3 regions of the Kluyvera huaxiensis genome follow, and region 3 is predicted to be linked to each of the others. Evidence: predicted binding sites of a transcription regulator. Region 3 holds the regulator's gene; each other region holds the start of a gene.

Region 1 (10,211 bases), on a different contig from region 3:
AGACAGCATGGACTATCGTCAGCGCCCGGCACCGACTACCGATGCCGAGACCTACGAGTTCATCAACGAACTGGGCACCAAGAAAAACAACGTGGTGCCGATTGGTCCGCTGCACGTGACCTCCGATGAACCGGGCCACTTCCGCCTGTTCGTTGACGGCGAAAACATTATCGATGCCGACTACCGTCTGTTCTATGTCCACCGTGGCATGGAAAAACTGGCGGAAACCCGCATGGGTTACAACGAAGTGACCTTCCTGTCCGACCGCGTGTGCGGCATCTGTGGCTTTGCCCACAGCACCGCCTACACCACCTCCGTCGAGAACGCGATGGGCATCGTGGTGCCGGAACGCGCGCAGATGATCCGCGCTATTCTGCTGGAAGTTGAACGCCTGCACTCGCACCTATTGAACCTCGGCCTGGCCTGTCACTTCACCGGCTTCGACTCCGGCTTTATGCAGTTCTTCCGCGTCCGTGAAGCCTCCATGAAAATGGCGGAGATCCTGACCGGTGCACGTAAAACCTACGGTCTGAACCTGATTGGCGGTATCCGTCGTGACTTCCTGAAAGATGACATGATCCAGACTCGTCAACTGGCGCAACAGATGCGTCGTGACGTGCAGGATTTGGTGGATATTCTGCTCAGCACGCCAAACATGGAACAGCGCACCGTCGGTATCGGTCGTCTGGACCCGCAAATTGCCCGTGACTTCAGCAACGTCGGCCCAATGGTTCGCGCCAGCGGCCACGCCCGCGACACCCGCGCCGATCACCCGTTTGTTGGCTACGGTCTGCTGCCGATGGAAGTGCACAGCGAGCAGGGATGCGACGTTATTTCGCGCCTGAAAGTGCGTATCAACGAGGTGTTCACCGCGCTGAACATGATTGATTACGGCCTCGATAACCTGCCGGGCGGTCCGCTGGCGGTGGAAGGTTTCACCTATATTCCAAACCGCTTTGCGCTGGGCTTCTCCGAAGCGCCGCGCGGTGACGATATCCACTGGAGCATGACCGGTGACAACCAGAAGCTGTACCGCTGGCGCTGCCGCGCGGCGACCTACGCCAACTGGCCGACCCTGCGCTATATGCTGCGCGGGAACACCGTCTCCGATGCGCCGCTGATTATCGGTAGCCTCGACCCTTGCTACTCCTGTACCGACCGCATGACCGTGGTCGATGTACGTAAGAAAAAGAGCAAGGTCGTGCCGTACAAAGAGCTTGAGCGCTACAGCATCGAGCGTAAGAACTCGCCGCTGAAATAATTGGGCCTTTGTGTGAGGGCCCCTCACCGCGACCCTCTCCCCCTAGGGGCGAGGGGAAGGGCAGACCGGGTTCGGGTTAACCGACTACGCCGTTCTGTCCCCTCTTCCTTTAAGGGAGAGGGCTAGGGTGAGGGTAAAACACCGCACACAAGCTGGGAGCAACTATGTTTACCTTTATTAAAAAAGCCATAAAAACCGGCGTCACGACATCCTCCTATCCGCTGGAGCCGATGCCGGTTGATAAAAACTTTCGCGGCAAGCCGGAACACAATCCGCAGCAGTGTATCGGCTGCGCGGCGTGCGTTAACGCCTGCCCGTCGAATGCGCTGACGGTGGAAACCGACCGCGTGACTAACCAACTGGCGTGGCAGTTCAACCTTGGGCGCTGCATTTTCTGCGGTCGTTGCGAGGAAGTGTGCCCGACGGCGGCCATCAAGCTGTCGCAGGAGTATGAGCTGGCGGTGTGGAAGAAAGAGGATTTTCTCCAGCAGTCGCGCTTTGATATCTGCAACTGCCGCGTCTGCCAGCGTCCGTTTGCGGTGCAAAAAGAGATTGATTACGCCATTGCGCTGTTAAAACACAATGGCGACAGCCGCGCGGAAAACCACCGCGAGAGCTTTGAGACCTGCCCGGAATGTAAGCGTCAGAAATGTTTGGTGCCTTCCGACCGTATTGACCTGACTCGCCACATGAAAGGGGCTATCTGATGAGCAACCTAATCGGGCCACGCGACGACAACGGCATGCCGGTGCCGATGACGGTAGATGAATCTATCGCCAGCATGAAAGCGTCGCTGTTAAAAAATATCAAGCGTTCTGCCTACGTTTACCGCGTGGACTGCGGCGGCTGTAACGGCTGTGAAATCGAAATTTTCGCCACCCTGTCGCCACTGTTCGATGCCGAGCGTTTTGGTATCAAAGTGGTGCCATCGCCGCGTCACGCTGACATTCTGCTGTTCACTGGTGCCGTCACCCGCGCCATGCGTTCTCCGGCGCTGCGCGCCTGGCAGTCCGCGCCGGACCCAAAAATCTGTATCTCCTACGGGGCCTGCGGTAACAGCGGCGGGATCTTCCACGACCTGTACTGCGTCTGGGGCGGCACTGACAAAATCGTGCCGGTCGACGTGTATATCCCAGGCTGCCCGCCAACCCCTGCGGCGACGCTGTACGGCTTCGCCATGGCGCTAGGCCTGCTGGAGCAAAAAATCCACGCCCGTGCACCGGGTGAATTAGACGCACAGCCAGCCGAAATTCTGCATCCGGATATGGTCCAGCCGCTGCGCGTGCAGATTGACCGTGCCGCACGTCGCCTGGCCGGATACCGCTATGGTCGCCAGATTGCCGACGACTATATGCTGCATCTGAACCAGGGTGATGCCCAGGTTCAGCAATGGCTGACCACGGAAAACGATCCGCGTCTGACGGAAATCGTCACGCAACTGAGTCACGTAGTAGAAGAGGCACGCATTCGATGAGCGAACAGGTGGTGTTCAGTCAACTGAGCCGTAAATTTATTGATGAGAACGATGCCACGCCCGATGAGGCGCAGCAGGTTGTCTATTACAGCCTGGCGATTGGCCACCACCTCGGGGTCATCGACTGCCTCGAAGCCGCGCTGACCTGCCCGTGGGATGAATATCTGGCGTGGATTGGCACGCTGGAGGCGGGCAGTACGGCGCGGCGTAAAATGGAAGGCGTGCCGAAATACGGTGAAATCGTTATCGACAGCAACCACGTGTCGATGCTGGCGAACGCGTTTGATAAAGCGCGGGCGTCACAAACATCGGCGCAGCAGGAGTGGAGCCAGTCGATGCTCAATATGCTGCACGCCATCCACCAGGAGAGCGCCATCTATTTGATGGTGCGTCGCCTGCGCGACTGAATTTTTGAAGATTGAGGAATCAACATGACTGACGTTTTACTCTGTGTCGGTAACAGCATGATGGGCGACGACGGCGCGGGCCCGCTGCTGGCAGAAATGTGCGCGGCCCAGCCGAAAGGGGCGTGGGTTGTGATAGACGGCGGCAGTGCGCCGGAAAATGATATCGTAGCCATTCGCGAACTGAACCCGTCGCGGCTGCTGATTGTTGATGCTACCGATATGGGGCTCAATCCCGGAGAGATGCGCATTATCGACCCGGATGACATCGCCGAAATGTTTATGATGACCACCCATAACATGCCGCTGAACTACCTGGTCGATCAGCTGAAAGAAGATGTGGGGGAGGTGATTTTCCTTGGCATCCAGCCGGATATCGTTGGTTTTTATTACCCGATGACCCAGGCAATTAAAGATGCGGTGGAAGTGGTTTATCAGCGTCTGGAAGGCTGGAAAGGGCACGGTGGATTTGCGCAGTTAGAAGCAGAGTTTGAAGACGAGGAGTAGTTTGTACCCTCACCCCAGCCCTCTCCCTGAAAGGGAGAGGGGGCGCAATGTGCCCGTCTTCCTGTCTGAAATCCGCATTAACACCGAAGCACTGACTGTCCCTTCGTCCCTTTGGGGAGAGGGTGAGGGGATGTTGTGGCACCGAGTTGAACCCTCACCCCAGCCCTCTCCCTTAAAAAGGGAGAGGGGGCGCAATGTGCCAGTATTCCCATTTGAAACCAGTATTAACACCGAAGCACTGACGGTCCCCTCGCCCCTTTGGTGAGAGGGTTAGGGTGAGGGGAAAACCGGCTTCTATGCTAAATCTTCGCCGTTGCTGGCAATTACCTTCTTATACCACCAGAACGATTTCTTGCGCGTGCGCGCCAGCGTGCCGTTCCCGGCGTCGTCGCGGTCGACGTAGACAAACCCGTAGCGTTTACTCATCTCGCCGGTTGACGCGGCCACCAGGTCAATACAGCCCCAGGTGGTGTAGCCAATCACCGGAATACCGTCTTCAATGGCGTCACCCATGGCGCGGATGTGTTCGCGCAGATAGCTGATGCGATAATCGTCGTCAATTTGCCCGTTGGCATTCACCACGTCTTTCGCGCCCAGGCCGTTTTCCACCAGGAATAGCGGCTTCTGGTAGCGGTCGTACATCATGTTCATGGTGATACGCAGACCCAGCGGGTCGATACCCCAGCCCCATTCGCTGGCCTCGATATAAGGGTTTTTCAGCGACTTAACGATATTCGCCGCGTTGGTGTTGTTGGCGTTCATCTCCGCCGACGCACAGCGCGAGGCGTAGTAGCTAAACGACACGAAATCGACGGTATGCTTCAGCGCTTCGTCATCCCCGGCTTCTTTGGCGATGGTCACGCCTTTTTCGCGGAACACTCGTGCGGAATAGGCCGGATAAGCGCCGCGCGCCTGCACGTCGATAAAGAACAGATTCTCGCGGTCCTTTTCCAGCGCCGTCCACACGTCTTCCGGCTTGCAGGAATAAGGGTAGAAATTGCCGCCCGCCAGCATACAGCCAACCTGGTTTCGCGGATTCACCTCATGGGCGATTTGGGTCGCCAACGCGCTCGCCACCAGTTCGTGGTGCGCTGCCTGGTACTTCACCTGATCCTGATTCTCGCCCTCTTCAAACACCAGCCCGGCACCGGAGAATGGGCTGTGCAGCATGATGTTGATTTCGTTGAAGGTCAGCCAATATTTCACCAGCCCGTCGAAGGCCTCAAAGCAGGTACGCGCATAGCGGGTGAAAAACTCCACCATTTTGCGGTTACGCCATGAACCATATTCGGTGACCAGATGCATCGGCACGTCAAAGTGACAGAGGGTCACCAGCGGCTCAATGCCGTACTTTTTGCATTCACGGAACAGGTCACGATAGAAGGCAATGCCTTCTTCGTTTGGCGTCAGCTCATCGCCGTTCGGATACAGGCGGCTCCAGGCGATGGAGGTGCGAAATACGCTAAACCCCATCTCGGCCATCAGGGCGATATCCTCTTTGTAGCGATGATAGAAATCGATCGCCTGATGGCTCGGGTAGAACTCATCGTCACGTAGCGCAAAGCGCTTTTCCTGGCCGAGTTTAACCGGCAGGCGGTTGCTTCCGTGGGGGATCATATCCACGGTGGTCAGCCCTTTGCCGCCCTCAAGATAGGCCCCTTCGGCCTGGTTGGCGGCTAGCGCGCCGCCCCAGAGAAAGCCTTGCGGAAATGTCGACATGCGTTACCTCGCTTAAAAATCAGGAAATTTGTGTGGCCGTGTTGCCTGCGGGCTGAGTGGCCTGACGCTTGCGCGCGTCGGCGGCGGCGTCCTCAACCGGGATATCTTCAAAGCCCAGAATCAGCGTCAGCACGAATGACAGCACCACTGCCAGCGCCATCACGCCGAAGACCCAGACGATAGTCATTGGATTTGACGGGTCGAAGAACTGCACGCTGGTGAATAGGCCTGGTGCAGCCATTGAATGGCTGGCAAGACCGACGGCACCGGCGATACCGCCGCAGATAAAGCCGCTAATCAGGCTAGCAATCAGCGGGCGCTTCAGACGAATGGCGACGCCGTACAGCGCAGGCTCAGAAATACCGGCCAGAATGGCGGACGCGGCTGCGGCCAGCGCGGTCTGGCGCAGTTCCGGGTTTTTGGTTTTCCAGGCGACCGCCAGCGATGAGCCGCCGAGCGACAGGTTGGCGCCGATTTCTGACGGCATCACCATCCCTTCTTTGCCGGTTTCGGCAATAGTCTGAATGATGGTTGGGGTAAAGACGCGGTGCATCCCGGTCATCACCAGCAGCGGCCACAGCGCGCCCATAATGGCGACGGACAGCCAGCCGAGATAGCCGTGAATGGTATACACCAGCGCGGAGATAGCGCTACCGATCCAGATACCGATAGGGCCGATCAGCAGGATCGCCAGCGGCGCGGCAATCAGCACAATCAGCATCGGCTTGAGGAAGTTTTTGGTCACCGCCGGGGTAATTTTATCCACCCAACGCTCGATGTAGGACAGACACCAGGTCATCACCAGCGCCGGGATCACCGTGTAGGTGTATTTCACCGCCGTTACCGGAATAAAGGCGAACTCAACGTGCTCGCCCTGCGCCGCTTTCGCCATCAGCTCAATAAAGCTCGGGTGCACCAGCACCCCGGCGATAGCGATGGCCAGCGACATATTGGTTTTGAATTTAACCGCCGCAGAAGCGGCAACCATCAGCGGCAGGAAGAAGAACGCGCCATCGCCAATCACCGTCAGAATGGTTAGCGTCGGTGCGCCTTTTGGCAGCACGCCGCTCATCTCGAGGATCATCGCCAGCAGTTTAACCATCGATCCGCCGATAATGGCGGGGATCAGCGGCGACATGGTGCCGATCAGCGCGTCGAGGATCCCGGCGCCGATGCGTTTTAAGGTGAGCTTCGGTTTCCCAACCGGCGCAGCAGGCTGCATATCGCCCGGCAGCAGGCTTACCACTTCGCGGAAAGCCTGTGAAACGGTGTTGCCGATAATCACCTGGCACTGATTGTCGTTACGCACCACGCCCATCACGCCGCTGATGCCTTTAAGGGTGGCGCTATCCACCTGCGCTTCGTCTTTCAGCACGAAACGCAGACGAGTCATACAGTGGGTCACGGCGGTGATGTTATCCACGCCGCCCAGCGCGCCGACGACGGATTGCGCCAGAGCCGCATAATTTTTAGACATCGGATTTTATCCTGTTTTATCAGTAGGGTACTTTTCGTCCATCGCCGGGAATGACGCGGGAATGAAACGCTGTATAGGAAACCGGTTCCACATAATCATCTTGTGTTTATTTTGTTATCTCAAGATATAAATTTTGTTTTTAATTTATTCGTGAAACCGATCACACAAACTGATTGTGGTTAAATTCCGACCGCTTCCGCAGTTGCTGAAAAACACCAAACGGTGAAGTACACTGCGGGCAAATGATTTTTCAAGGATATCTATCATGACGACGATGCTGGAGGTGGCGCGACGGGCGGGCGTCTCGAAAGCCACCGTCTCCCGGGTGCTGTCGGGAAACGGCTACGTGAGCCAGGAGACCAAAGACCGGGTGTTTCTGGCGATAGAAGAGAGCGGCTATCGGCCGAATTTGCTGGCGCGCAATCTGGCGACCAAAAAGACCCAAACGCTGGGGCTGGTGGTGACTAACACGCTGTACCACGGCGTTTACTTTAGCGAACTGCTGTTTCATGCCGCGAGCATGACCGAAGCGCAGGGGCGGCGGCTGATTCTGGCGGATGGCAAACACAGCGCGCAGGAAGAACGCGAGGCGATCCAGTATCTGCTCGATCTGCGCTGCGACGGCATCATTATTTATCCGCGCTTTTTAAGCGTCGACGAAATTGACGATATTATTCAACAGCAGCAACAGCCGGTGCTGGTGATTAACCGTCGGCTGCGGCGCAACAGCAGCCACTGCGTCTACTGCGATCAGAAATCTGCCAGCCAGCAGGCGGTGGAAAAACTCATTGCCCGCGGTCACCGCGACATCGCCTTTATCACCGGTTCGCTGGATTCGCCTACCGGCATTGAGCGTCTTTCCGGCTATAAAGATGCGCTGACAAAGCACGGCATTGCGGTACGTGACGAGCTGATTGTCGAAGGAAAATGGACCCCGGCGACCGGTGCGGCGGGGGTGGATACGCTGCGCGAACGTCAGGTCAGCTTTAGCGCGCTGGTCGCCAGCAATGACGATATGGCGGTAGGGGCCATCAAGCGACTTCACGCCCATGGCATCAGCGTCCCGCAGCAGGTGTCGGTGATTGGTTTTGATGATATTGCGCTGGCGCCCTATATGATCCCGGCGCTATCGAGCGTGCGTATCCCGGTCACACAGATGATTAAAGAGACCATCAACCGGCTTATTTTTATGCTCGACGGCGGTGACTTTAAGTATCAACAGACCTTCCCCGGCGAGCTGATTGAACGCGATTCGATTGTTTCTGGGCCTCACGCCTAATCTCGTCAACTGTCATCGTCATTAATGACGATGACAGCCTTTCTTGTCGTCTTCTTCAAAAAATAACGTTAATAATCAGCTTGATAAAAGTTGGCTCGATTAATGCATTCTCCCGCTCAATTCATTGTCATTGCTGGAGAAGTTGATGAACCGTTTCATCATTGCTGATGCGAGTAAATGTATTGGCTGCCGGACATGCGAAGTCGCATGTGTGGTTTCCCACCAGGAAGATCAGGACTGCGCAGCCCTGACACCACAATCTTTCCTGCCGCGTATCCACGTTATTAAAGGGATGGATGTTTCCACCGCCACCGCTTGTCGCCAGTGCGAAGACGCCCCGTGCGCCAACGTCTGCCCGAACGGTGCGATTATCCGCGACAAAGGTTTTATTCACGTCATGCAGGAACGCTGCATTGGCTGTAAAACCTGCGTTGTGGCGTGCCCGTACGGCGCGATGGAAGTGGTGGTGCGTCCTGTGGTGCGTAACACGGGGTCCGGACTGAAAATTCGCGCGGAAAAAGCGGAAGCCAACAAGTGCGACCTGTGCTTCCACCGCGAAGCCGGCCCAGCCTGTATGGAAGCCTGCCCGACCCACGCGCTGTTCTGCGTTGACCGCGACAAACTTGAGCAACTGAGTGCAGAAAAGCGCCGCCGTACTGCGCTTGATGTCGCCACGTCGATCTCTTTTTAAAATCCCTTAATTTCTCTTTTAACAGGTCTGTTATTGATGAAAAAAATCACGAGTGTATGCCCTTACTGTGGCGCGGGTTGTAAGCTGAAACTGGTTGTTGACCACGGTAAAATTATCCGTGCCGAAGCCGCTGACGGTAAAACCAACCAAAACGAACTGTGTCTGAAAGGCTACTACGGCTGGGACTTCCTCAACGATACCAAGCTGCTGACGCCACGATTAACACAGCCGATGATCCGCTATGAAAAGGGCGGCAAATTCACTCCCGTGAGCTGGGATGAGGCGATTCGCTACACCGCGAAGCGTCTTGGCGATATTAAAGCCAAATTCGGGCCGCGCGCGATTATGACTACCGGGTCATCGCGCGGCACCGGCAATGAAACCAACTATGTGATGCAAAAATTTGCTCGCGGCGTGCTGCATACCAACAACGTCGACTGCTGTGCGCGCGTGTGCCACGGCCCGTCGGTGGCAGGGTTGCAGGACGTGCTGGGCAACGGCGCGATGAGTAACAGCATTGGCGATATCGAAAACTCGCGCTGCCTGCTGGTCTTTGGCTACAACTGTGCGGATTCGCACCCGATCGTGGCGCGTCGCGTCATTAAGGCTAAAGACAAAGGGGCCAAAATTATCGTCTGCGATCCGCGGCGCATTGAAACCGCGCGTATCGCCGACCAGCATCTGCAGATGCGTAACGGCAGCAACATGGCGCTGGTGAACGCTTTTGCCCACGTGCTGCTGGAAGAGAATCTCTACGACCAGGAATACGTGGCGCGCTTTACCACCGGGCTTGATGAAATGCGCGAAGTGGTCAAAGACTACGCGCCGGAAGCGGTAGAACATCTGACCGGTATCCCGGCGCAGCAGGTTCGTCAGGCGATGCGTACCTACGCCGCCGCACCGTCCGCCACCATCATGTGGGGGATGGGCGTCACCCAGTTCGGTCAGGCGGTCGACGTGGTGAAAGGGCTGGCAAGCCTGGCGCTGCTGACCGGTAATCTCGGTCGTGAAAGCGTCGGCGTTGGCCCGGTTCGTGGGCAAAACAACGTCCAGGGCGCATGCGACATGGGCGTGCTGCCAAACCAGTTCCCGGGCTATCAGGACGTGGTTGACCCCGCAGTCCGCGAGAAATTCGCCAACGCGTGGGGCATTGATGCCAGCCTGATGGACGACAAAGTCGGCGTGCGTATTACCGAAGTGCCGCATCTGGCGCTGGAAGGGAAGGTGAAAGCCTACTACATCATGGGCGAAGATCCGCTGCAAACCGAGGCTGATTTAGGGCTGGTGCGCAAAGGGTTTGAAGCCCTCGACTTCGTGGTGGTGCAGGACATCTTTATGACCAAAACCGCCGAGCAGGCCGACGTATTGCTGCCAGCCACCTCGTGGGGCGAACATGGTG
Region 2 (10,211 bases), on a different contig from region 3:
CTGGCCGACCTGTTCCAGCGTAAAAATAGCGTGCGCGGGCGTCTGCAGACCGGGGCCATTACCTTCCTGCCGCCGCTGGCCTTTGCCCTGTTCTACCCGCGTGGTTTTGTGATGGCGCTAGGCTACGCTGGCGTCGCCCTGGCCGTTCTGGCGCTGATTATTCCTTCGCTGCTCACTCTTCAAAGCCGTAAGCATCACCCAACTGGCGGCTATCGCGTGGCAGGAGGCAAGCCGATGCTGTGGCTGGTATTTGCCTGCGGGATAGCGGTAATTATTATTCAGGCGGGTATTGCTACCGGGTTGTTGCCGGCAGTGGGTTAAAGACGGTGCGGAAACATCATCAGTTCGTCTTGATGATGTTTCCGGCTAACGCAATTCTTTGAGGCTTATCATAATTACGAAAAATACCCGTAGCCGCTAGTTATTCAACTTAGCTGCATCATTTATCCCCTTCTCCATCGATTCACAGCACTCTCCCGCTCGTACTAATAATAATTATTCACTACCGGCGAAAAAACGTTCGTTTATCACTGCACTTTTTTAGTGCAATGCGGATGCGAAACTTTAAATAAATGTTAAATTTAAGCCATGCAGTGAGTCACTCTGCATACCACGGCTAACTAAGAATAAATTACTTACAAGACTAAGGTTTATCATGGATAAGTTATCTTATGCTTCCGATAGTAAGACATCTGCCTGGAACACCTACCTGCAACAAATCGAACGCGTCGCACCATATCTCGGTGAGTTAACCCGCTGGATAGACACCCTTCGCCATCCAAAACGTGCGCTGATTGTCGATATCCCCGTACAAATGGACGATGGCACGATCCGCCATTTCGAAGGCTACCGCGTACAGCACAACCTTTCCCGTGGTCCGGGCAAAGGCGGCGTGCGCTACCACCCGGATGTAGACCTTAATGAAGTCATGGCGCTGTCTGCGTGGATGACTATCAAGTGTGCAGCCCTGAACCTGCCGTATGGCGGTGCGAAAGGCGGCGTTCGCGTTAATCCATTCGAACTCTCTGAAGGTGAGCTTGAGCGCCTGACGCGTCGCTATACCAGCGAGATCGGCATTATTATTGGCCCGCAGAAAGATATCCCGGCACCGGACGTTGGCACTAATGGCAAAGTGATGGCATGGATGATGGATACCTACTCCATGAACCACGGCACCACCATTACCGGCGTCGTCACCGGCAAACCGATTCATCTGGGAGGTTCTCTTGGTCGAGAAAAAGCCACCGGTCGCGGGGTGTATATCAGCGGTCGCGAGGTGGCCCGTCGTGCCAATATTGAAGTAGAAGGCGCTCGCGTTGCGGTTCAAGGCTTCGGCAACGTCGGCAGTGAGGCCGCCCGCCTGTTTTCCGCCGCTGGTGCACGGGTGGTTGCCATTCAGGACCACACCGCGACCCTTTTCAATGCCACCGGTATTGATATGGATGCATTGACGGCCTGGCAGGTTGAACATAAGCAGATTGCCGGTTTCCCAGGGGCCGACACCATCGACGGCGAAGCATTCTGGCAAGTGGACATGGACATTCTGATCCCGGCGGCGCTGGAAGGTCAGATTACCCGTCAACGTGCGGAAGTTCTGAAGTGTAAACTGGTTCTGGAAGGTGCTAACGGACCGACCTATCCGGATGCCGACGATGTGCTGGCCAGCCGCGGCGTTGTTGTCGTACCGGACGTCGTGTGTAACGCCGGGGGGGTAACCGTCAGTTACTTCGAGTGGGTTCAGGACATGGCGAGTTTCTTCTGGAGCGAAGAGGAAATTAACGCCCGCATGGATAGAATCATGACCGAAGCGATGGTACACGTCTGGGAAAAAGCCGCGGAGAAGACCTGTTCTCTGCGTACCGCAGCCTACATCGTTGCATGTGAGCGCATTCTGCTGGCCCGTAAAGATCGCGGGATCTACCCAGGTTAATGCCAAAACGGTGAGCGGCTTCGGCGGCTCACCGCCTTTCTTCTACCAAACCTCCCCCACTGAGCTATGCTGTAAGCCGTTAATGACACCCAAAGGAGTCAGGCATGGCCGACTGGAATCCCTCGTTGTATTTGCAATTTGCCTCCGAACGTACTCGCCCGGCGGCCGAGTTGCTGGCTCGTATCGCCAAACCTTCAGCTAAACACATTGCCGATCTGGGCTGCGGCCCGGGTAACAGCACCGAGCTGCTACGTGATGTCTGGCCTGATGCGGTGATTACCGGCGTGGATAATTCGCCCGCCATGCTGGAAAAGGCGCAGCAGGCATTGCCTGACTGCCAGTTTGTTAATGCCAATATCAGTGAGTGGCAGCCGGAACGGCCGCTGGATGTGCTCTACGCCAACGCTTCGCTGCAATGGGTGGCCGACCATCAGGCGCTGTTTCCCCATCTGGCATCACTGTTGGCAAAAGACGGCGTCCTCGCGGTACAAATGCCGGATAACTGGCATGAACCGTCACATGCGTCAATGCGTCAGGTCGCCAATGAACTGGGCCATCCACCGCGTGCGCGAACGCCATTACCGAGCGTTGCGGCTTATTATGATTTGCTGACGCAAAGCGGCTGTGAGGTGGATATCTGGCGAACCACCTATTTCCACCCGCTGGCGTCGCATCAGGCGATTATCGAGTGGTTAAGCGCCACCGGGCTGCGCCCATATTTGCAGGATCTTGATAACGTCAATCAGCAGGCCTTCCTGCATCGCTACCTGCAGTTGCTGGAAGAGCATTATCCCCGGCAGAAAAATGGTCAGGTGCTGTTGGCGTTTCCACGTTTATTTATTGTCGCCCGGCGGGTTAACCGCTGAAGCAGGCAAAAAAAAGCCGCCTGATGAAGGCGGCTTTTTGCTTATTTCGCTAAGCAGCACTGCTTATATTTTTTTCCGCTGCCGCACGGGCACGGATCGTTCCGGCCTACTTTCGGCGCGTTAACAATCGGCTGCTGCACCGGCGCTTCTTTTGGGTTATCCATCCAGTAGTCATACAGCGCCAGCGCCGAAGGGCGGATTTGATCGATGCTGTCAACGTACTCTTCGGCGGTGAATTTACCCAGTTCGGTGGTTTTCTCTTCATCGCCGTGCAGGGCAATATTATCCAGCGCCGCCTGCAGTTCTTCCGGCAGACCGGTCCAATCGCTCATACCCACGCCGCGCAGATAGCCGTAGCACCACTCTTCAACGATGGTCAGCTCCTGATCTTCTTCTTCGCGAGTGCCAAACAGCGGTTCGAACTGATCGGGATAATCATTCAGACGATCGGCAATGTCGCTCATATGCTGCAGCGTCAGATTGACAAAGCGATCGCGCTCGCGGTCGGTCGCCCAGTGCGGCACGTGCTCGGCCCCACCCCATACGGCGAACATCCACTCGGCTGGTTCAATCTCCAGCGGTGACGAAAGCACTGCGGTCAGCATACCGTCGAGTTCGGAGACGTCGATAATTGACGCATCGGTGGCATACTTAGCAATCGTTTCGTCCAGCCATTCCAGTTCGCTTTCGGTTAATGGTCCCGTTTTCATACTTATCTCTATCGTTGTTGATGACGTGTATCTAGATTCAGGCGGCAATGATGCAGGAGTTTACCGCTGAACTCCAGCATCATTACCCCATCTCGCTATACGCCGCCCAGATAGGCCTTCCGTACATCCTCATTACCCAATAGTTCTTCGCCGCTGCCGCTAAGACGAATTTGCCCGTTGACCATCACGTAGCCGCGATCCGAGAGTTTGAGCGCGTGGTGGGCGTTTTGCTCAACCAGAAAGATGGTCATGCCGTTTCGCGCCAGCTCGCGTAACGTCTGGAAGATCTGTTTCACCACAATCGGCGCCAGACCCAGACTCGGTTCATCCAGCAACAGCAGCTTGGGACGGCTCATCAGCGCACGGGCAATCGCCAACATCTGCTGTTCGCCGCCGGACATGGTCATCGCCCGCTGTTTACGCCGTTCCTTCAGACGCGGGAAGAGATCGAACATGCTTTGCAGATCTTCGGCTGCATATTTGTTGCCGATTGGAATGGTCCCCATCAGCAAATTTTCTTCGACGGTCATATCAGGGAAGATGCGTCGCCCTTCGGGAGCCTGCGCAATGCCCGCCGAGGCGACAAAGTGGGTCGATTTATGGCTGATATCTTCGCCGCTAAACAAGATCTGCCCACTGCGCACCCGCGGCTGGCCGAAAATTGACATCAGCAGCGTCGACTTTCCCGCACCGTTGGCGCCAATCAGCGACACGGTTTCACCCTTATTGACCTGCAATGACACCTGTTTAAGCGCCTGAATCACGCCGTAGAACACATCCACTTCACGAAACTCCAGCATCGGCTCGCTCATAGATGAACCTCATCTTCACTGGCGCCCAGATAGGCGGCAATCACCTTTTCGTCATGTTGAATCTGTTCCGCTTTGCCCTGCGCAATCACATCGCCATGATCAAGCACGATAATATCGTCCGAAATCTCCATCACCATTCCCATATCATGTTCAATCAATAAGACGGTTATCGCGTGATGTTCCCGCAGAAAACGGATGATTTTGCTCAACGCCAGCGTCTCCACCGGGTTCAGTCCGGCGGCAGGTTCATCGAGGCAGAGAATCTCCGGCCCGGTACACATTGCTCGCGCAATCTCCAGCCGTCGCTGCTGGCCATATGACATCTCTCCTGCCAGGCGGTTAGCGCAATCAACAAGACCCACCACCTCCAGCCAGTAAAAAGCGCGATCCAATGCATCACTTTCCGCCCGGCGGTAGGCTGGCGTATTCAGCACCCCGGCAAGCAGATTGCGGTTGACCTGCATATGCTGGGCGACCAGCAGGTTTTCCACCACCGACATCTCCCGGAATAAGCGGATATTCTGAAACGTTCGCGCCAGCCCCGCCCGATTAACCAGGTGCGTGCCGCCAAACATTTTGTAGAAGACTCGAGAACCAAGTTGCGCCGGATTCAGCCAATCGCCCGGCTGGAATTTCTGCCCAAGGATCTGAATGACGTTGGTGGTTTTGCCCCGCGCATTAAACAGAATATGGCCACCGGAGGCTTTGTAGAAACCGGTCAAACAGTTAAATACCGTGGTTTTTCCCGCACCGTTTGGCCCGATAAGCGCGGTTATCGACCCGCGCTCCACTTCGAGGTTAACGTCGTTTAGCGCTTTAATACCGCCGAAATGCATCATCAGATGCTCCACGCGTAAAATCACATCGCGGTTCATGGTGCGACTCCTTTACGCACGGCATAGCCGCTGCGATTAATGCGGATTAGGCCGCGTGGCCGCCAGATCATCATCACCACCATCAGCACGCCAAACAACAGCACGCGGTATTCCGCAAAACTGCGCAGCAGTTCCGGGGTGACGGTGAGGACAAAGGCTGCCAGCACCACGCCGACGGTCGAGCCCATACCGCCCAGCACCACGATGGCGAGGATCAACGCCGACTCGAAAAAGGTAAATGAAGTCGGGTTCACAAAGCCTTGATAAGTGGCGAAGAACACCCCGGCAATCCCCGCCGTTGACGCTCCGAGGGTAAAGGCTGAGAGCTTCACCAGCACGTGATTTAGCCCCATTGAGCGACAGGCAATCTCATCTTCACGCAGCGCTTCCCATGCGCGGCCAATCGGCATTCGCGTCAGGCGATGTTTGATGTACAGCACCAGCAACACCACCAGCACTAACACCGCGTAGATAAAAATAAACTTCATGTTGGGGTTGTAGCTCAAATGGAAAAACTCGTGGAACGGCACGCCGCCTTCTTTGGCGCGGCGGCCAAACTCAAGCCCGAAGAAGGTTGGCGGCGGTGCAGAGATCCCGTTCGGGCCGCCGGTAAAGCTCAGCCAGTTATTGAGGATAAGACGGATAATCTCGCCGAAACCGAGCGTGACGATCGCCAGATAATCACCGTGCATACGCAAGACTGGAAAACCGAGCAGCGCCCCGGCGGCAGCGGCCATCAGCGCCGCGATAGGCAACATGGACCAGAAACCCAGCCCCAAATACTGATAGCCCAGCGCGAGGCCATAGGCGCCAATGGCGTAGAAGGCCACGTAGCCCAGATCCAGCAGACCGGCCAAACCGACTACAATGTTGAGTCCTAGCCCCAGCAGGACATAAATCAAACCCAGGATCGCGACGGTCAGCACATATTTAGTGGCGACAAACGGGAAGCAGACAGCCAGTGCCAACATCAACGGGATAACCCAGCGCATCCGGCTTTTGTAGCCCGCCGGACGGACGTACACCCCGGCGCTATCGCCTTCAAAGCGTGCGGCAAATCGGCGTCCAGTCTGGGTCATCAGAAACGCGCTAAGCAGAAATCGTCCCACCATCACTGCCGCGATGATCCACACCAGCCGTTGCCCTTCGAAGTTAAAGCTATAGCCGTCCAGCACCACGCCGACGATGGGGCCAAAGAGAATTAATGCCACTAGCCCGGAAAAAATGGTGTCCAGAACGCAGCGTTTAAGCGAAAAACCATCGTGTGAAGCGGTTAAAGTCGTCATGTTCAGCTCCTACACTTTGGCCACAATCGGGCGACCGAGCAGGCCCTGCGGACGGAAGATGAGGATCACCACCAGCAGACCGAAGGAAAATACGTCTTTGTAGTCCGAGTTCACCATGCCGGAAAACTGCGCTTCGGCAATCCCCAGCAGCAGCCCGCCGAGCATCGCCCCCGGCAGGGAGCCTATTCCGCCGAGTACCGCAGCGGTGAACGCTTTGATGCCGATAATAAATCCGGCGTAGAAATCAAAGGTTCCGTAGTTCATGGTGATAAGCACCCCGGCAAGGCCCGCCATCGCCGCACCAATCATAAATACCAGTGAAATAACCCGGTCGGTGTTGATCCCCAGAATGGAGGCCATTTTGCGATCCTGTTGCACCGCGCGGCACATCCGCCCTAAGCGGGTGTGGCCGATAATCCAGGTCAGCAGCAGCATCCCGGCAAACGAGGCCAGCAGAATAAAGATTTTGGTATAGGTTATTTGCACAAATCCTTCGCCAAGATGCAGACGCAGCACGCCGTCAAGCATTGTCGGCACGCCCTGCTGGCGTGGCCCCTGGCTGATTTGCGCATAGTTTTGCAGAATCAATGACATGCCGATAGCGGAGATCAGCGGTGCCAGGCGCGTCGAGTTGCGCAGTGGCTTATAGGCAATGCGCTCAATCGTCCAGCCATAGACACCGGTAACAACGATGGTAAACACCAGCGTGCCGAGGATCAGAAGCGGGAATGAGTGCAAACCGAAGAAGGACAGCAGCGCCAGACCGATGGCGCAGAGGTAAGCCGAGATCATATACACTTCGCCGTGAGCGAAGTTAATCATGCCAATAATGCCGTACACCATGGTGTAACCAATGGCTATCAATCCGTAAACTGAACCGAGCGTCAAGCCATTGACTAACTGCTGCAGAAAGAATGTCTCCATCATCGTGCGCTCTTGTTATAGGCCTATTATTGAGCGCCGGTATGTCACCATACCGGCGCTGAGCGTTACTTGACTTCTTTATATTTGCCTTTGTCATCCCACTGATAAACGACGTAGTCCGAGACTTTCAGGTCGCCTTTGCTGTCCCACGCTTTTTTGCCCATCACGGTTTCCACCGGGTTAGCTTTCAACCAGGCGCTGGCTTTGGTTGAATCGGTACCGCCGGTAGCTTTAAACGCCGCAGCGATGGCCTGAATAGAGGCATAGGAGTAAAGGGTGTAGCCTTCCGGCTCAAACTTGTTGGCACGGAATTTTTCGATAACTGCTTTGCCCTCCGGGAGCAGTCGCGGATCTTTGCCGAAGGTCATATAGATGCCCTTGGTATACTGTGGGCCACCCGCCGCAGTAACCATCTCTTCATTGACGATACAATCGCCGGAGAAGAATGCTGCCTGTACCCCCTGCTCACGCATCTGGCGCACCAGCGGGCCCGCTTCCGGGTGACAGCCACCGAAGAACACGACGTCCGGTTTCTGGGCACCAATTTTGGTCACTAGTGCGTTAAAGTCTTTTTCACCGCGCGACAGCCCTTCATACATCACGTCCTTCACGCCGCGCTTGGCCAGCGCCGCACGGGTAGCATCTGCCAGCCCTTGTCCGTAAGTGTCTTTGTCGTGAATAATCACCACGCGTTTGGCTTTGAGCTTGTCGATGATGAAATCGCTGGCCACTCCGCCCTGCTGATCATCACGACCGCACATGCGGAACATGTCGTTCATCCCGCGTTCGGTAATCAACGGGTTGGTGGAGCCTGGGGTGATAGCGATAATCCCTGCGTCGCTGTAAACCTCTGACGCAGGCATAGTAGAAGAAGAGCAGAAATGACCGACGACGGCCTGCACTTTGTCCTGATCGACCAGACGGTTAGCCACCGACACGGCCTGCTTCGGTTCGCAGGCATCATCGCCCTGTACCAGTTTAATTTTTTCGCCGTTGATCCCCCCAGCGGCGTTAATGTCCTCCGCGGCCTGAGTCGCACCGTGCCAGTACTGATCGCCGTAAGTGGCGTTTGGCCCGGTAAATGGCCCGGCAACGCCAATCACAATATCAGCCTGGGCGGAAAACGCCGTCACCAGACAACCTGCCAACACAAGAGAAAGCGGACTTCTAATCAATTTCAGCGACATTATTATCTACCTTAGCAAAGAGGTTTATGCATAGCGGTGTGAAGCCGAACGACTGGCACGTTCACCAAACAAACGACATCCTGACAATATCCTGCTGATAACGGCGAGGTTTCCTTACGCTTTTCAGGCCAAATCATTAAGCAAAATGGTTGCCAACTTTGCGCACCACTGCCCGGAATTCGACAATTTTGAGTATAGAGCGCCGTTTTGGGGCTTCCGGTGCGATGAAGTGAAATTACGGTGGTGATCACATCTGGTTAACAATAAAGTACATAAATAATGCAATAGTCACGCTTTGCGCATTTTTGCTGCAAAATGCACGGGTTATGTTAGCTGATGGTGCAAACGCGGGATGTTTAGGGTGCAGCTGGGGCCGAGGACAAAAACAAGAAAACCATCCGGATGGTTCTGGGTAATAGTTCTGAAAAACAACGAAAACAGCCGACCTGGCGGCCAAAATATAGCAAACAGTGCGTTTGAAGAGCGCCGAGTGTGGTACATTTCCCGCGCGCCGATGACAACCCACACAACAACAGGTATGCAGAACATTACTACCCGATTTCACTGGATGCTGTTTGTTATCCCGCTACTCAGCGGCTGCGGCACGCTCTCACAAATGTCCTCCCCGGCAGGTACTCAGGAACTCCTCACTCATCAATCGCTGGATGGCGACGTTGATAGCCTGGTACGTCACTATATGACGCAAAAAAGCGTCTCTGGGATGACCGTCGCGGTGATCCACAATCACGGTGAGCCGCAGTTTTACAGCTGGGGCGTAACCGATGCAGTCCATCGCTACCCCGTCAAGCCAGATACCCTGTTTGCCCTCGGTTCTCTCAGCAAGGGGGTAACGGCAGAAGTGGTGGCATGCCTGGTGAACGAAGGACAACTCCGTTGGGATGATAAACTGGCGACCCTGTTACCGCCAGGCACGCCACTCAGCGCAGATGCACAAAACATTTCCTTGCTGGAACTGGTCACTCACACCTCCGGCCTGCCGCGCCAGAATATGGATTTTCGGATGCTGGAAAAATTCATCGGCTATTTAGGGAGTGGTGAAAATTTTTATGGCGAACTGGATAGCAATAACGTGCTGCATTATTTAGCCGACTGGCGAGCGCCAAAAAGTAAAACACCGGAATACTCCAATCTCGGCTATGCACTTATCGGTTACATTCTAAAATATAAAACTGGCGAGGATATACAGACTTTAGCGTCGCTCTTTATTTTTCGACCACTAAAAATGGCTAACAGCAGCTTTATTCCACAGAAATTGCAAGGTTTCCCACAGCGAGCGCTTGGTCACGCAGGCGACCAGCCCAAATTCATCCCGCGCGGACAGTTAACTCCCGATTGGCATTTCACCAATAACATGGTGGCGGCGGCGAGTTTATACAGTAACGCCGAAGATTTGATCGCCTATGCCCGCTATCACGTGTCAAAAACCGACGACAGCGTGCTGGATGTGGTATTTTCCGAAGTCAGCAATATCTATTTTCAACGCCCCGATGGTTCACAGGATCTTGCCTGGGTAACCGATTTTATCGGTCGGGAAAAAATCACTTATCAAGTAGGCTATATTGGCGGCTACTCCAGCTTTATCGGTTTTGATAAAGAAAAA
Region 3 (10,211 bases):
GAAGCTCGACGTGCAGCCGGATGAAGTTGCCTACGTTGGCGACGATTTGATTGACTGGCCGGTGATGGCAGAAATCGGCTTAAGCGTCGCCGTTGCCGATGCGCACCCGCTGCTGCTGCCACGCGCAGATTACGTCACCCGTATTGCGGGTGGCCGCGGCGCTGTCCGCGAAGTGTGCGACCTGTTACTGCTGGCACAAGGTAAGCTGGACGAAGCCAAAGGGCAATCGATATGAGTAAAACCAGACGTTGGGTGATTATTCTGCTCGCACTGACGGCACTGGTCCTCATCGGCCTGAATCTTGCCGACAAGGACGATACCAGCCAGTATGTGGCGAATGCCAATGATCCGACCTATCAAAGCGAACATACCGATACCGTGGTTTACAGCCCGGAAGGCGCGCTCAGCTACCGGTTAATTGCCGAGCACGTGGAGTATTTTTCCGATCAGGCACTGTCGTGGTTTACCCGCCCGGTACTGACAACTTTTGATACTAATAAAGTACCAACCTGGTCGATTAAAGCAGATAAAGCCAAACTGACTAACGATCGCATGCTGTACCTCTACGGGCACGTTGAAATCAACGCGCTGACAGAAGATGCACAACTGCGTAAGATTACGACGGATAATGCCCAGGTGAACCTGATTACTCAGGACGTTGCCTCTGACGACCTCGTGACGTTATACGGAACATCATTTAATTCCAGCGGCCTGAAAATGCGCGGCAATTTACGCAGCAAAACCGCCGAGCTGATTGAAAAGGTTAGAACCTCTTATGAAATTCAGAACAAACAAACTCAGCCTTAAGCTGGCGCTCGCGGGTTCCTTGTTAGCGGCTAGCCTGCCGGCAATGGCGCTTACCGGAGATACCGATCAGCCGATTCATATTGAATCCGATCAGCAGTCGCTGGATATGCAGGGCAATATTGTTACCTTCACCGGCAACGTGGTGGTGACGCAGGGCACGATCAAAATTAATGCCGACAAAGTCGTGGTGACTCGCCCGGCGGATCAAAAGGGCAAAGAGGTGATCGACGGCTACGGTAATCCGGCGACCTTCTACCAGATGCAGGACAACGGCAAACCAGTGAAAGGCCATGCGTCAAAAATGCACTATGAACTGCAGAACGATTTCGTGGTGCTGACCGGCAACGCTTATCTTGAGCAGCTTGATAGCAATATTAAAGGCGACAAGATTACCTACCTGGTGAAAGAGCAGAAAATGCAGGCGTTTAGCGACAAAGGTAAACGCGTCACCACCGTTCTGGTTCCGTCGCAGATTCAGGACAAATCCAAAGGCCAGGCCCCGGCCCAGAAAAAGAGTAACTAATTCGTTATGGCGACATTAACTGCAAAAAACCTGGCGAAAGCATACAAAGGCCGTCGCGTCGTGGAAGATGTCAGTCTGACCGTGAATTCCGGTGAGATTGTCGGCCTTCTCGGGCCTAACGGCGCGGGTAAAACCACTACCTTCTACATGGTGGTAGGGATTGTTCCGCGCGACGCCGGCAATATCATCATCGATGATGAAGACATCAGCTTACTACCGCTGCACGCCCGTGCCCGTCGCGGGATTGGCTATCTGCCGCAGGAAGCTTCTATTTTCCGTCGTCTGAGCGTCTATGACAACCTGATGGCGGTGCTACAGATCCGTGACGATCTGAGCGCCGAACAGCGTGAAGACCGCGCCAAAGAGCTGATGGAAGAGTTCCACATTGAACACCTGCGTGACAACTTAGGCCAGGCACTCTCCGGTGGTGAGCGCCGCCGTGTAGAAATTGCCCGTGCGCTGGCGGCAAACCCTAAATTTATCCTGCTGGATGAACCGTTTGCCGGCGTTGACCCGATCTCTGTTATCGACATCAAACGTATTATCGAACACCTGCGCGACAGCGGCCTTGGCGTCCTTATCACCGACCATAATGTGCGCGAAACATTAGCGGTCTGTGAGCGCGCCTATATCGTCAGCCAGGGGCATTTGATTGCCCACGGAACACCTCAAGAGATCCTACAAGACGAACAAGTTAAACGCGTGTATCTTGGGGAAGACTTCAGACTCTGATAGGGTATGGTTAACGACGTTAGCGGGAGAGATTCGTTCTGAACATGAAGCAAGGTTTGCAATTAAGGCTCAGCCAACAGCTTGCCATGACGCCGCAGTTGCAACAGGCGATCCGTCTGTTGCAATTGTCAACGCTGGAACTTCAGCAAGAACTCCAGCAAGCACTGGAAAGCAATCCGCTGCTTGAGCAAACCGATCTTCACGAGGAAGTAGAAACCCAGGAAACCGTTGATACCGAAACGCTGGATAGCGTCGACGCGCTGGAAAAGGCAGAGATGCCTGAAGAGCTGCCGCTAGACGCTAGCTGGGATGAAATCTACACCGCCGGGACGCCGTCAGGCACCGGGGTTGATTATCAGGACGACGAGCTGCCGGTCTATCAGGGTGAAACCACCCAGTCCTTGCAGGACTATCTGATGTGGCAGGTTGAGCTGACGCCGTTTACCGACACCGACCGCGCCATTGCCACGTCGATTGTTGATGCCGTAGATGAAACGGGCTATCTCACCGTCACGCTGGAAGATATTCGTGAGAGTATCGGCAATGACGAAATCGGCCTTGATGAAGTGGAAGCGGTTCTTAAACGTATCCAGCGCTTCGATCCGGTTGGCGTAGCCGCTAAAGATCTGCGTGACTGCCTGTTGATCCAGCTTTCACAATTCAGCCCAGACACACCGCGAATTACCGAAGCACGGCTGATCATTGCCGAGCATCTTGATCTCCTCGCCAACCATGACTTCCGCTCGCTTATGCGCGTCACGCGTCTGAAAGAAGACGTATTGAAGGAAGCCGTCGATCTAATTCAATCGTTAGATCCGCGCCCGGGCCAGTCGATCCAGACCGGTGAGCCGGAATACGTGATTCCTGACGTATTGGTCCGTAAGGTCAACGGCCGCTGGATGGTTGAGCTGAATGCCGACAGTATTCCGCGTTTGCAGATAAACCAGCACTACGCTGGTATGTGTAATAACGCCCGTAACGACGCCGATAGCCAGTTTATCCGCAGCAACCTGCAGGATGCCAAATGGCTGATTAAGAGTCTTGAGAGCCGTAACGATACTCTGCTGCGCGTCAGTCGCTGCATCGTTGAACAGCAGCAGGCCTTTTTCGATCTCGGCGAAGAACATATGAAACCGATGGTGCTGGCGGATATCGCCCAGACCGTCGAGATGCACGAGTCCACGATTTCGCGTGTTACCACGCAAAAGTATTTGCATAGCCCACGGGGCATTTTTGAGCTTAAGTATTTCTTCTCCAGCCACGTGAGTACCGAAGGCGGAGGCGAAGCCTCTTCCACGGCAATTCGCGCATTGGTGAAGAAATTAATTGCCGCGGAAAATCCCGCGAAACCACTGAGCGACAGTAAACTGACCACCCTGCTCTCTGAACAGGGTATCATGGTGGCACGGCGTACCGTTGCAAAGTACCGAGAGTCTTTATCCATCCCGCCGTCTAACCAGCGTAAACAACTGGTCTGACTCTACTGATAAGGAAGACACTATGCAGCTCAACATCACTGGACACAACGTCGAAATTACCGAAGCGATGCGCGAATTCGTCAATGCGAAATTCGTTAAGCTCGAACAGTATTTCGAGAGGATCAATCAGGTCTATATTGTGTTAAAAGTGGAAAAATTGACGCACATCTCGGATGCAACATTGCATGTTAACGGCGGCGAACTTCATGCCAGTGCGGAAGGGAAGGATATGTACGCCGCCATCGACGGCTTGATCGACAAACTGTCGAGACAGTTGAATAAACACAAAGATAAACTAAAACAACACTGATTGTCCGAGCGATCGCCCGATATGCCCCCGCATATCGGGCGGTGCTTAGGTGAAATTATGACAAATAATGATTCGGCTCTTCAACTGAGCAATGTCCTTAACCAGGAATGTACCCGCAGTGCAGTGCACTGTCAGAGTAAAAAACGTGCGCTGGAAATCATCAGCGAGCTGGCGGCTAAACAGCTTAGCCTGCCTCCGCAGGTGGTGTTCGAAGCCATTCTGACCCGTGAAAAGATGGGCAGTACCGGCATCGGCAACGGCATCGCTATTCCTCACGGTAAACTGGAAGAGGATACGCTGCGCGCGGTGGGTGTCTTTGTGCAACTGGAAACGCCGATTGCCTTCGACGCCATCGATAATCAGCCTGTTGATTTGCTGTTTGCGCTACTGGTGCCGGCCGACCAGACCAAAACCCACCTGCATACGCTCTCTTTGGTGGCGAAACGTCTGGCGGATAAAACCATTTGTCGCCGTCTGCGCTCGGCGCAGAGCGACGAAGAGCTCTATCAAATCATCACCGATACGGAAACCCACGATGATGAATAATGGACATCACATCGTACTGAGGAGAAACGGTACATGGTACTGATGATCGTCAGCGGCCGCTCTGGCTCGGGAAAGTCTGTTGCCCTGCGCGCGCTGGAAGATATGGGGTTTTACTGCGTCGACAACCTCCCGGTTGTGCTGCTGCCTGAGCTGGCAAAAACCCTGGCCGATCGTGAAATATCGGCGGCCGTCAGCATCGACGTGCGTAACATGCCGGAATCACCGGAAATCTTCGAACGGGCGATGGAAAGTCTGCCGGAGAACTTCTCACCTCAGCTACTGTTCCTTGATGCCGACCGCAACACGCTGATTCGTCGCTACAGCGACACTCGCCGTTTGCATCCGCTGTCGAGTAAAAATCTGTCGCTGGAAAGCGCCATCGATGAAGAGAGCAATCTGCTGGAACCGCTGCGCTCGCGCGCCGACCTCATCGTTGATACTTCTGAAATGTCCGTCCACGAGCTGGCTGAAATGCTGCGTACCCGCCTGCTGGGTAAACGTGAACGCGAGTTGACGATGGTGTTTGAGTCCTTCGGCTTCAAGCACGGTATTCCAATTGACGCTGATTACGTCTTTGACGTGCGCTTCCTGCCAAACCCACACTGGGATCCGAAGCTGCGCCCAATGACCGGGCTCGATAAGCCGGTAGCCGCCTTCCTCGATCGCCATACGGAAGTACACAACTTTATTTACCAGACGCGTAGCTATCTTGAGCTATGGTTACCTATGCTGGAAACCAACAACCGCAGCTATTTAACGGTAGCCATTGGTTGTACTGGCGGTAAGCACCGTTCGGTCTATGTTGCCGAACAGCTGGCTGACTACTTCCGCTCGCGCGGTAAGAACGTGCAGTCTCGTCATCGGACGCTGGAAAAACGTAAATCATGACCGTAAAGCAGACCGTTGAAATCACCAATAAGCTGGGCATGCACGCCCGCCCAGCCATGAAGCTGTTCGAACTGATGCAGGATTTCGACGCTGAAGTGCTGCTGCGTAATGATGAAGGCACCGAAGCGGAAGCCAACAGCGTGATTGCGCTACTGATGCTGGACTCGGCCAAAGGGCGGCAGATTGAAGTCGAAGCCACCGGGCCGCAGGAAGTCGAAGCGCTGGCAGCGGTGATCGCGCTGTTTAACGCCGGTTTCGACGAAGACTAGACCGGATGGGGCGCTTGCGCCGCCATTCGGCTACAAGCTGGGTAACACCACGTGAATCAGGCTAATAAAGCTTATTCTCCCGCATAAACCCTTCCCCACCCAACTGCCTCATCTGGCGTAAAATCCACGCCTGACGACTGCGCACATAGCCTGACGGCGCATTAGCCTTGAAACGAATCGGGTTTGGCAGCACGGCAGCAAGCAGCGCCGCTTCCGCCATCGTCATTTTGCTAGCCGGTTTGTGGAAGTAGCGCTGAGACGCCGCCTCCACGCCAAACACGCCATCGCCAAACTCGGCGATATTCAGGTAGACGGTCAGAATGCGCTTCTTGCTCCACACGGTCTCAATACCGAGCGTCAGACCGGCCTCTAAGCCTTTGCGCACCCAGCTTCGTCCATCCCACAGAAACAGATTTTTCGCCGTCTGCTGCGACAGAGTAGAAGCCCCGCGAATACGGTTTTCGTTGCGCTCATTGTGGGCCAGCGCTTTTTCAATTGCCGATACATCAAACCCCCAGTGATCGGGGAATTTCTGATCTTCTGCGGCAATCACCGCCAGCCCCATCCACGGTGACATCTCATCCATGCTGACCCAATCCGAATGAGCAACGTAGCTAAAGTTTCCCGTTAGCCACGCCCCAACCTGACGTTCAATCATCACTGCAGAAAATGGAACCGGTAAAATACTGAATAGCGCAATGCCGCCGCCCCAGAAAAGTGCCAGCAGCAACAACAGACGCCCTAACAGACGTTTAAGCCCCGCTACTCTTCTAAAAGCCATCTTCCTCACGCTAACCCTCTGACACTGATTAATATTTCTGATTAAGACGCTATGGTTCACACATTTTACTGATTCACGTAACAATCATTATAAGATTTGCTATCTTATTGAACGTGCAATCGTAATTCAGGTTGTGTCAAAAAAATCAAAATCATGTCAAGTATCTGACGCAACCACCAGTTCCCTGGTGTTGGCGCAGTATTCGCGCACCCCGGCTTGACCGGGGTCATTTTTTTCCAGCCGCCGCTACCCAGGCTTTCAATACCGCCACATCGTGTTGCCACTCAGACTTCATCTCTTCAACCCATTCACCGACGTTATCTGACCACGCGGGTAAATCGGGCGACTGGATCTGCTGTCCAAGCTGCTGCAAATGACGCAAGCCGATGGAGCCTGCTGCACCTTTGATTTTATGGCCTTCCTCAACGATCCCTTTCTTATCCCGGGCGGTCAGGTTAGATTCCAGCACCGACAGGTAGCCCGGCATCATCTTCTCAAACACGGTTAAACCGTCGGTAATCAGCTTCGGCCCAACCAGTTCGATGTACTGTTCCAGCATCGGAATATCCAGCAGCTGCTGCGATTTACCACTCTCAACAGGGGTCACGGCACTCTCCTCTTCGTCTTCAACGGTATCCCAGAATTTTTTGATCATCGCCGTCAGGGCCGGTACCGAGAGCGGTTTGCTCAGCACGTCGTCCATGCCTGCGTCCATATACTCTTTTTTGTCTTTCAGCACGTTAGCCGTCAACGCCACCAGCGGCGGCAGATCGTCGGCGTGGTATTTACGCGTCAGCTCGCGGGAGATATCCAGCCCGGTCATGTCCGGCAACTGAATATCCAGCAACACCAGGTCATATTCACCCGGAGTGAACATCTCCAGCGCGGCTTTACCGGTCATGGCGACATCGACGCTGTTACCCAGCTTCTCGAGCACCGAGCGGGCAACAATCACGTTCAATTCGATGTCTTCCACCAACAGTACGTGCAGCGCTGGCAGCGGCATATCGTCTTCTTCAAACGCATCTTCCACTTCTTCAGCCACCGCCGGCGCATGCACCGTCAGGGTAAAGACCGAGCCGTGTCCCGGCTGGCTGGAAACTTCTATATCACCGCCCATACTTTTCGCCAGGCGGCGTGAGACGGCAAGGCCGATCCCGGTGCCGGTGGCCGGTTTGCCACCCTGACTGTCTTTCACCTGATAATACATGGCGAAGATTTTATCCTGCTCTTCCTGCGGGATACCGATGCCGGAATCTTCGACCTCAAAGTGCAGCATATCGCCCACGTCGTAACGCACGCGCACCACCACATTGCCCTGCTGAGTAAATTTCACGGCGTTGCTAATCAGATTCCACAGGATCTGACGCAGACGGGTACCGTCGGTAATCACTTTATGCGGGAGCGGCAGCGTCGGCTCCATCACGAAGCGTAGCCCTTTTTGCTGCGCCTGCAGACCGGAGAGGTTTTCCAGATCGGCCAGAAAACCGGTGAAGTCGACAGGCTGGTTATCCAACTGGACTTTACGGCGCTCCATTTTGTCCATGTCGATAATATCGTTAAAGATATTACCCAGCGTCACCGCCGATACGTGGATGGTTTTCAGGTACTTCTCCTGCTCGGCGGTCAAATGGGTGTCGAGCAGAATACGGCTCAGCCCAACGATACCGTTTAGCGGCGTACGCAGTTCATGGCTGATGGTAGAGATAAAGGTGGTTTTATCGCGGCTGGCGCGCTCAAGCGCATCCTGATAGCGCTTACGTTCGGTAATATCACGGCCAAAGCCCATCAGACCGTGGCGTTTACCCACACGATCGTAGTACGGCACTTTGCGGATCTCAAAGCAGGCTTTACGCCCGTCGGGGTAATCGAGCCACTGTTCGTAGGTCAGCGAAACATTATGACGGAAAACTTTCTCATCGGTTTCAATGACTTTAGCCGCTGCTTCTGGGGTGTAAACCTCTTCAGGGTGCAGGTGAATCAGCTGCTTCTCGCTTTTGCCGGTCAGCAGCTCCATGGCGCGGTTACAGCCAGAAAACTCTTTATCTTCATTGCGATAGAAAACCAAATCCGGCGAGGCATCAAGGAAAGAGCGCAAGAAGGAGGATTGTTGTTCGAGGCGGATCTGCGTCTCTTCACGCTCCTGCATCTCGATTTTCAGTTGCTCCAGCGTCACCTGGCGTTCGGCCTCGGCGTTCTCACGGTCGCTAATCTCCTGATTAAGCTGCGAGATGTTGTCCTTAAGCTGCACGTTCAGCTTCAGATCGCGCTCGCGCATCTCTTCGAGTTTCTCCACCAGACGAGACAGTCGTTGCCGCGACTCTTCAAGCTGTTCCACCACCACCGACAGGAAATAGACCGCCCACGGGGTGATCAACAGGCCAAAGAAGATGGAGCGGATAACATCAATGCTTTCCACCTGGCCATGCAGCACCATGGTCACCGCCATTTGAACGACGATGGCCAACACCACCAGCGCCAGCGCCAGCAGCAAAGAGAAACGTACCAGACCCAACTTCATCATCAGGTCGACGTAATACTGGGCCAGCATACGGATTTGCTTCATGAGGAGTTCCTTAACAACGACATCGCTCAATAATACTCAATTCTGGGCGCGGCGCGGTAGGTTGTACGAAAAATGCGAGGATTATCTGTGAAATGGGCGACATGCAGGGAGCGATGAAGGCACCAGGAAGATCCCAGTGCCAATCCGGGGTCAACGTAAACGCCTCGCCCGCGCAATACTAATCAGGCTGAAGCCAAGGCGTACCCAGCGCCGAGCCCTGCACGCCGTGTTCATTAAGGTACTTATCCAGCTCGACCATCCCGGTCCAACGGTTCTCACACCACAGCGGCGCCAGCAGCGTTGGGCGGCGAGCGCTGGCGGAGATACGGTGATAAATCACCTCCGGCGGCGTGTGGCGGATCATCTCACCGGCGATGACCGTATAATCGTCCAGTTCGATCCCATTCAAACGCCCGGCTTGCCAGGCCTTCGCCATAATGCTGCCGGTCACGATGTGCAGCGGGTGCAGCTTAATGCCGTCGACACCGGTCTCAACCACCCGTTTAAGCGTCTCCAGACACTCTCCCTGCCCTTCTCCCGGCAAGCCAACGATAAGGTGGCTGCACACCTTCAAACCGCGCTCACGCGCCAGCCGTGTGGTTTGCTGGTAGCAGGCAAAATCATGACCACGATTAATACGGTGCAACGTTTTGTCGTGTGCGGTTTGCAGCCCCAGCTCCAGCCACACTTCGTAGCCCTGCTCGTGGTATTCGCTGAGCAGGTCGAGCACGGCTTCGGGCACGCAGTCCGGGCGCGTCCCCACGCACAGCCCGACGATATTGGCCTGGCTTACCGCCTGCTGGTACATCGAACGCAGCACCTGCACTTCGGCAAAGGTACTGGTATAGGCCTGGAAATAGGCCAGATAGCGTTTGGCGCGGTTCACCAGCTGCGCCTGATGCGCCAGCTGATCGGCAATCGACTTGTGCTGCTGCGCTTCATCGGCAAACGAGGCTACGTTGCAGAACGTACAACCGCCGCGTCCAATGGTGCCATCGCGGTTCGGGCAGCTAAATCCACCATGCAGCGTCAGTTTATGGACCTTTTCGCCATATCGACGCGTAAGATCGCCACCAAACATATTGACTAATTTTTGTAACTGCATAATCTGATAAACCGGCCTGAAGAAAGGGGCCAAGCCTGCCATTTTTAGTCTCGATCGGCGATGACCTGGATCAATCGCCATGAAGACCCTTTACCTCATTGCATAACAAATCAAAATAACTGCAATTTCATTCACAAGTGATGTGATTATTTTTGCTTATATCTGCCGACAAATTTGCAATAATCCACGCGTGGTTGAAAAACAGA

The links. Region 3 encodes sigma-54, which starts transcription at its own class of promoters, with help from an activator protein. Its sites were predicted from a motif close to GTTGGCACANNTTTCGCTNT; they were not measured.
Region 1: hydN (electron transport protein HydN) is a predicted target of sigma-54. The motif match lies at 8,211-8,230, and genes of this name have one in related genera.
Region 2: ABOC97_RS18710 (branched-chain amino acid ABC transporter substrate-binding protein) is a predicted target of sigma-54. The motif match lies at 8,728-8,747, and genes of this name have one in related genera.

What each region holds. Positions count from the first base shown of each region.
Region 1 covers NZ_JBEFLV010000008.1:24,018-34,228, reverse strand. Annotated here, with positions in the region: gene hycE (formate hydrogenlyase subunit HycE) at 1-1,261, shown strand, start outside; gene ABOC97_RS10195 (formate hydrogenlyase complex iron-sulfur subunit) at 1,426-1,968, shown strand; gene ABOC97_RS10190 (NADH-quinone oxidoreductase subunit B family protein) at 1,968-2,735, shown strand; gene ABOC97_RS10185 (formate hydrogenlyase maturation HycH family protein) at 2,732-3,142, shown strand; gene hycI (hydrogenase maturation peptidase HycI) at 3,167-3,646, shown strand; gene ABOC97_RS10175 (6-phospho-beta-glucosidase) at 3,941-5,365, opposite strand; gene ascF (PTS cellobiose/arbutin/salicin transporter subunit IIBC) at 5,385-6,842, opposite strand; gene ABOC97_RS10165 (LacI family DNA-binding transcriptional regulator) at 7,108-8,121, shown strand; gene hydN (electron transport protein HydN) at 8,267-8,812, shown strand; gene fdhF (formate dehydrogenase subunit alpha) at 8,849-10,211, shown strand, end outside.
Region 2 covers NZ_JBEFLV010000020.1:56,987-67,197, forward strand. Annotated here, with positions in the region: gene tyrP (tyrosine transporter TyrP) at 1-321, shown strand, start outside; gene ABOC97_RS18675 (Glu/Leu/Phe/Val family dehydrogenase) at 656-1,930, shown strand; gene tam (trans-aconitate 2-methyltransferase) at 2,035-2,796, shown strand; gene ABOC97_RS18685 (YecA/YgfB family protein) at 2,838-3,506, opposite strand; gene ABOC97_RS18690 (ABC transporter ATP-binding protein) at 3,602-4,318, opposite strand; gene ABOC97_RS18695 (ABC transporter ATP-binding protein) at 4,315-5,193, opposite strand; gene livM (high-affinity branched-chain amino acid ABC transporter permease LivM) at 5,190-6,479, opposite strand; gene ABOC97_RS18705 (ABC transporter permease subunit) at 6,489-7,403, opposite strand; gene ABOC97_RS18710 (branched-chain amino acid ABC transporter substrate-binding protein) at 7,469-8,590, opposite strand; gene ABOC97_RS18715 (serine hydrolase domain-containing protein) at 9,129-10,211, shown strand, end outside.
Region 3 covers NZ_JBEFLV010000004.1:58,847-69,057, reverse strand. Annotated here, with positions in the region: gene kdsC (3-deoxy-manno-octulosonate-8-phosphatase KdsC) at 1-235, shown strand, start outside; gene lptC (LPS export ABC transporter periplasmic protein LptC) at 232-807, shown strand; gene lptA (lipopolysaccharide ABC transporter substrate-binding protein LptA) at 776-1,330, shown strand; gene lptB (LPS export ABC transporter ATP-binding protein) at 1,337-2,062, shown strand; gene rpoN (RNA polymerase factor sigma-54) at 2,107-3,540, shown strand; gene hpf (ribosome hibernation promoting factor) at 3,563-3,850, shown strand; gene ptsN (PTS IIA-like nitrogen regulatory protein PtsN) at 3,908-4,396, shown strand; gene rapZ (RNase adapter RapZ) at 4,430-5,284, shown strand; gene npr (PTS phosphocarrier protein NPr) at 5,281-5,553, shown strand; gene mtgA (monofunctional biosynthetic peptidoglycan transglycosylase) at 5,615-6,334, opposite strand; gene arcB (aerobic respiration two-component sensor histidine kinase ArcB) at 6,561-8,900, opposite strand; gene ABOC97_RS05770 (TIGR01212 family radical SAM protein) at 9,079-10,005, opposite strand.